3 regions of the Rahnella sp. Larv3_ips genome follow, and region 1 is predicted to be linked to each of the others. Evidence: predicted binding sites of a transcription regulator. Region 1 holds the regulator's gene; each other region holds the start of a gene.
The links. The regulator Fur, encoded in region 1, represses iron uptake genes when iron is present. The targets are predictions, from matches to a motif close to ATAATAATGAGAACNACTATCAA.
Positions count from the first base shown of each region.

Region 1 (2,273 bases):
TTGCCCGATAAACTTATTCGTCAGTTAAGAAGGCGAGCAGAAGCATATTCTCCGCCTCACGAGTTTGCTATTATCAGCACTATTATTGCCTGCAATGTAGGGCTTATCATTGAGAACAAGAGGTTAGACATCTTATGGCCGTAGTAGGAATCTTCTTTGGATCCGATACAGGTAACACCGAAAACATCGCAAAAATGATCCAGAAACAACTGGGTAAAGATGTTGCTGAGGTGCATGACATTGCGAAGAGCAGCAAAGAGGATCTGGAAAAATTCGATATTTTGCTGATCGGTATTCCAACCTGGTATTACGGTGAAGCTCAGTGTGACTGGGACGATTTCTTCCCAAGCCTGGAAGAGATAGATTTTGAAGGTAAGCTGGTTGCGCTGTTTGGTTGCGGCGATCAGGAAGACTACGCAGAATATTTCTGTGATGCGCTGGGCACCGTGCGCGACATCATTGAGCCACGCGGCGCGGTGATTGTGGGTCACTGGCCAACCGAAGGCTATCACTTCGAAGCATCCAAAGGTCTGGCAGATGATAAACATTTCATTGGACTGGCTATTGATGAAGACCGTCAGCCGGAATTAACCAATGAGCGCGTTGACGCCTGGGTTAAGCAAATTACTGAAGAATTGAGCCTTTCAGAAATTATTGGCTAAAAACCCTGTTGGCCCTGAGGATTTATTCTACAATTAAAGGGCCAAACTATTACTGAAATTAACAATTTAGCCACAACAAAATTGTTACTTTCGGTGGTATCAAGGTACACTGAGTTCATCTGTTTTTTCTATCGATCAAGTCGTTGCATTGTCTTATGTGACTGGCATTTAGTGATCTTTATTAACAGGCTATCGTTTAGGGGATCGGCACACTTCCGTTAAAAGAAGGATCCTAATCGAAGAATTTTGTGCCGCTGATGCCACAGGCTCCATGCCTCAACTTGATTAGCACATAGTAACAGGACTGAATCCGCATGACTGACAACAACACCGCACTGAAGAAAGCCGGCTTAAAAGTCACGCTTCCGCGCCTTAAAATCCTGGAAGTGTTGCAAGCGCCGGAAGGTCATCACGTTAGTGCGGAAGATCTGTACAAACAATTGATTGATATGGGTGAAGAGATTGGTCTGGCGACGGTTTACCGCGTTCTGAACCAGTTTGATGACGCCGGTATCGTGACCCGCCATAACTTCGAAGGCGGCAAGTCCGTGTTCGAACTGACTCAGCAACACCATCACGATCACCTGATTTGCTTAGATTGTGGCCGTGTTATTGAATTCCGCGACGAATACATTGAAGGTCGTCAGCGCGAAATTGCTAAAAAACACGGTATCAAACTGACCAACCACAGCCTGTACCTGTACGGCCACTGTGAAGCAGGCGACTGCCGCGAAGATGACTCTTTGCACAATGACAAACCTGCGCAGTAATCTGCCGGGCTCGTTGATATCGACCTAAAATTAACCGCTGAAAAGCGGTTTTTTTATGCCCGTTTATCAGCGATGAAAGACATAAAAAACCCCGGCAAGCCGGGGTTTTCTGTCTCACCTTCAGGGATTGACGAGGTTTACTGCACCGGCGCAGGTGAGTTATTGGCTTTAATTTCCTTCCAGATTTTTCCACAATCGGCGGCGTAAGCCTGCCCGTCTCCGGTTTTGCGTGCCGTCAGGCAGCGCTGGTAATCCAGCACGCGTACCGTTTCCTGTTGTGCAAACTGCTGGTGAGCTTTCTCTTCCTTCAGAACGTTAAGAACCGCCTGGCAGGATGCAAGTTTGTCCGGCGAGCCTTCGGCAGTGTTGATGCAGGCGCTGTAAGCCTTGCGCAGTCTGGCATCTTCAGCCTGCCCTGACGTCTGGGAACAACCGGCCAGCAATAAAGACGTGGTCACGATCAGCAGTAATTTATTCATCGACATAGTGACCTCAGAAAATAGTGAATGGAGCGATAACGATAAATTTCACATCTTTTTCATCCTGGAAGATGTTGCCGTAACCACCGCCCCAGCTCGGAATATCTGAATGGTTGTCATACTGGGTGTAATGCAATTTGAACAACGTGCCTTTGGCGCGCCCTTCCTGAAGGGTGTAAAGCGCATCCAGACTCCACGCACTTTCTTTCAGACGCTGGCTTTGGTCATAAACTGCATTGGTGCTTGGCTTGGCATCCCATGCATAAACATAGGAACCGCCGACCGCGAAGCCCGGCAGATCCCATTTCGCCAGATCATATAAAACACCGGCATATACCGCTTTTTCGCCGTTGGCGTTGAAG
Region 1 covers NZ_MJIB01000005.1:404,598-406,870, forward strand. The annotation lists gene fldA (flavodoxin FldA) at 135-662, shown strand; gene fur (ferric iron uptake transcriptional regulator) at 977-1,432, shown strand; gene chiQ (ChiQ/YbfN family lipoprotein) at 1,570-1,911, opposite strand; gene ED901_RS10680 (OprD family outer membrane porin) at 1,925-2,273, opposite strand, start outside.

Region 2 (2,273 bases), 400 kb from region 1:
GCGACCACGCCGGACCACATCATCAGGGTCTGATTTCTTTGCAGTAACATCCCCGAAAAGCCGGCAGGCGCCAGCAGGGAGCAAAACACACTCAACCCGAAAATTTGCATCAGCGACGCAAAGTGGGCAAACCGGCACAGGACGAACAGTGCAGTCAGGCTCATAACTTATTTAACGGTAAAACTGTAGTTACCGTGGGTTTTATGACCGTCAACTGACACCACGTTCCACGACACCGTATATTTGCCGGATGTCAACGCATCAGGCAGAGGAACGACTGCCTGGGTATTGTCATTGGCAGCCAGTGTCATCGCGCCGGTTTTAACAGCTTTTTTGGCGGCGTCTGCCAGGGTGATTTTGCTGAAGTTCGGTTCGATACCTTCACTGAACCCAAGAGAGAGTTCGGTCGGGCTGGCAGTCAGAACGGCGTTCGCAGCGGGAGTTTGGGTTTTAAGATGTGCATGCGCGAGGGCTTGCTGTGAGATAAATCCGCTCAGCAATACGGCTGAGACTGCCATGGCACGGCAAAGAGAGGAGGTTTTTTTCAACACGATAGTTCCTTGGCTTGCGTAATGATGAATTTATAACGCCGCCACTTTATCGCAATCCCATGTAAAACGTTTGTCATAAATGCATAAAAAAACGCAGAAGCCGGAGCATTCTGCGTTTTATGACCATCACAAACCGGGTTTATACGGCCGGGGCTTGTGCCGCCATGGTTTTAAGATCTTTATCGACAAAGAACAAGCCGTTGCCGGTGTTGCTGACCAGAGCCAGCTTATCGAGAACAGATTTGAACAAGGTTTCTTCTTCATGCTGCTCTGCCACATACCATTGCAGGAAGTGGAAGGAAGAATAGTCTTTCAGCGTCATCGCCAGATCGGCCAGTTCGTTAATTTTTTGTGTGATCAACTGCTCATGCTCATAGGTCTGCATGAACAGATCAGACAGGGATTCGAAGCTGACCGGCGGTGCGGCGATAGCGCCCAGCAGCGGCAATGCACCTGTATCACTGACATATTTGAACAGGCGGTGCATGTGATCCATTTCTTCCATCGAGTGCTTTTTCAGAAACGCTGCCGCGCCTTCGTAGCCTTTGTCACTGCACCATGCACTCATCTGCAAATATAAATTGGCTGAATAAAATTCAAGGTTCAGCTGTTCATTAAGCTGATCGATCATTTCTTTTTTAAGCATGATGCGGCTCCATAAAATAATTAAGGCAGGCGGATGTGTTTATTTACCCGCATTATGCCCGTATCAATACAAAATAAGAACAGCCAATTCACATTATTATCCATACAGGCAACATTTAAAAATAATTCATTGATATATATGTACTTATTTTTATCGTAAATATCCAATAATGATAACCATTCACAACTAAATGTATATTAAAAAGAATCATTCCTATTCGCGAAATTAATTAAAAGCATGTTGATGAATATAATTATCACTTCCATAACCTGAATAGTTCTTATTTACTTAAATTGCATTTAACGAAAATGGATTTTTGAGCGGAACATAAAAGTGAGGCAACGACGTTCACCCCGACGATGTGCTCGGGTACAATGCGCGCAAATGAGATGCACGGGAGGTTGCAATGAGTATCAATCTGGCAGAAATCAGTAAAGATGAGATGGATCGGATTAACATCGATCTGGCGGCTTCAGCGGTCGCTTTCAAAGAGCGTTACAACATGCCCGTTGTGGCAGAAATGGTAGAACGGCAACAGCCTGAACATCTGCGCACCTACTTTCGTGAGCGTGTGATGCATTATCGCGGGGAATCCCATAAATTCTCCCGTTTACCTTATGAACCGAAGCAAAAGTAACGCAGCTTTAGGCAAACGGGAGGGGAAAGCGATTACCGGCGGGTGGCGAATTGCTGGTTGGTACGAATCAGCTGATCGAGGATCCCAGGCTCATCAAATGAGTGCCCTGCCCCTTCGATAATATGAAGTTCAGCTTCCGGCCAGGCTTTCGCCAGGTCCCAGGCGTTTTGCACCTGACAGGCCATATCATAGCGACCATGTACGATCACCGCCGGGATATGCCGGATACGGTCAACGTTACGTATCAACTGGTCATCACTGTCTAAAAAGCCAAGATGCGTGAAGTAATGGTTCTCGATGCGGGCGAAGGCCAGCGCAAAGTTATCCTCACCAAATGACGCCGAACCTTCCGCAGGCAGAAGCGTGACCGTCTCCCCTTCCCACAAGCTCCAGATTTTTGCAGCCTCGAGCTGCACTGCGCGATCGCTGGATGTCAGGC
Region 2 covers NZ_MJIB01000005.1:6,890-9,162, forward strand. The annotation lists gene copD (copper homeostasis membrane protein CopD) at 1-164, opposite strand, end outside; gene copC (copper homeostasis periplasmic binding protein CopC) at 168-554, opposite strand; gene ftnA (non-heme ferritin) at 691-1,197, opposite strand; gene ED901_RS08620 (DNA polymerase III subunit theta) at 1,604-1,834, shown strand; gene pip (prolyl aminopeptidase) at 1,867-2,273, opposite strand, start outside.
Region 2: ftnA (non-heme ferritin) is a predicted target of Fur. The motif match lies at 1,361-1,383, and genes of this name have one in related genera.

Region 3 (2,273 bases), on a different contig from region 1:
TTATCAGCAGGTGTGGCGAATTACAGGCGCTTATACGCTGACTTAACTTGGCGTGTTAAATAATTAAAACAATAGTAATCAATAAATTGGATTTTCATATTTACCTTATGGACGCACTGCGTCAACTTATGTAAATAATCACGATACCCACAGGCTGAACAGGTGAAAAACCGCCTTTTTCGCTCAGATAAAGCGATTCACACGCGGCCTGTGCATTACCTCCCGCAAGCGTAGCACCGGTCTTGCGGCGAGGCAGTTCTTGTCGGTTTATCTGTGATATTCCCGCCTAAAATTCAACATTCATACAATGTTCATAAAATAATCACTTTATTTTCGTTTTGTGATCGTTCTCAACCTTGATTGCAACGAGAGAAACGAATAAGGTTTCAAAGAGTGGGGTATACCAAAAATCTTAAATCTGATCGCTCCACAGACCATCACTAACCGCGATAACGGAGAACACAGCGTTAACAGCATGGCATGTTCAAAAGTACGTCGTAATGAAGGAGGGAATGAATGTTAACCCGAGATTTTCTGCGTAACGCAGATTGTAAGACAGCATTCGGCAGCATCGACGAATCGATGTTATTAACCTCCGAACAACGCGCCGCCTCACTCGATTGCACGCTGGCGAGACGCCCTGACAACAGTCCTGTGTGGATTTTTGGTTATGGCTCGCTGATGTGGAACCCGGTCTTCGACTCGGAAGAGGCACGGCCTGCCACTCTGCACGGTTATCATCGTGCATTCTGTTTACGCCTGACGGCAGGGCGCGGCACCCACGCGCAGCCGGGACGTATGCTGGCGCTGCGTGACGGCGGCCAGACGACCGGCCTGGCATTCCGCCTGCCGGAAGACAAGCTGCACGAGGAGCTGGAGTTGCTGTGGAAGCGTGAAATGCTCACCGGCTGTTACCGCCCGACCTGGTGCGAACTGGCGCTCGATGATGGGCGCATCGTCACTGCGCTGGTATTTATTATGGATCCCTCGCACCCTCAGTACGAAGCGGACACGGATTATCAGATCATTGCGCCGCTGATCGCCAGGGCGAGTGGCCCGTTGGGCACCAACGCGCAATACCTGTTTGCCCTTGAAAAAGAGCTTGAGAGTTACGGTATGCGCGATGACTGCATGAGTGAACTGGTGAAGCAGGTGCGTATGTTGCTGGCGGTGTCTCCCGGCTTCGATGTGCCCGGCCTGAGCTGACGCTGTTGTTTACGTTTTGCAGGCTGCGTGATGTCCCTACGCAGTCTGTTTTCCTTCCGCATTATTTATTCCCCTGATTTCAGTGAATTACCCGCCTGACGAATAATAAAATTCCTAACCCACAATAAATAACCTTTTTAACATCCTGTTTACCCTGAGGTTATTACACCGAAGTCGGTTGCAATTAGAGTCCCGATCAGCATAATTCAAATCGTTTTGATAATTATTACTATTACCATTTGAACTTTTCAGGGAACTCTCATGCATACTGAAAGTGAAATTTTTCACTCTTCTGTTTCACCGTGTACGCCTGTTTTTAAACGCAAAATGTTACCCGCCGTCATTTCTGCTGCGCTGGGAATGCTGACGCTGCCTGCCTTCGCGGCGCCTGCGACCGCACCGGCGAAAGAGGGTGACACCATCACCATCAGCGCTGCACCGCAAACTTTCACACCGGGCGGCAACGACACTGTTCCTGCTTACCTCGACGGGCAGATCGCCAACGGCGGGCGTCTGGGGATCCTCGGCGAGCAGGACGCCATGAATGTGCCGTTTAACGTGGTGAGCTTTACCGACAAGCTGATTCAGGATCAGCAGAGCCGTACGCTGGGCGATGTGCTGAATAACGATGCTGCGGTGCAAACCGGCTACGGTTATGGCAATTATTCAGAAACGTTTGTCATCCGTGGTTTTGAACTCTCCGGCGATGATATTTCGTACGGCGGCTTGTACGGCGTACTGCCACGCCAGATCTTGCCAATGGAATTTGCCGATCGCGTGGAACTGCTCAAAGGCTCCAGCGCCTTCCTCAACGGCGTACCTCCGGGCGGCACCGGTGTGGGCGGGAACGTCAACATTGAACCAAAACGCGCCACGGATACCGCAATTAACCGCGTATCGGTCGATTACACGTCGTCTTCCCAGGTAGGCGGCGCAGTGGATGTTGGCCGCCGTTTTGGTGATAACAACCAGTGGGGCGTGCGGGTTAACGCCGTTCATCGCGAAGGAGAAAGCGCGATCGATGATGAAAAACGTCGTTTAACGCTTGGCTCTCTCGGGCTGGACTA
Region 3 covers NZ_MJIB01000004.1:611,194-613,466, forward strand. The annotation lists gene ED901_RS05265 (gamma-glutamylcyclotransferase) at 517-1,206, shown strand; gene ED901_RS05270 (TonB-dependent siderophore receptor) at 1,468-2,273, shown strand, end outside.
Region 3: ED901_RS05270 (TonB-dependent siderophore receptor) is a predicted target of Fur. The motif match lies at 1,423-1,445, and genes of this name have one in related genera.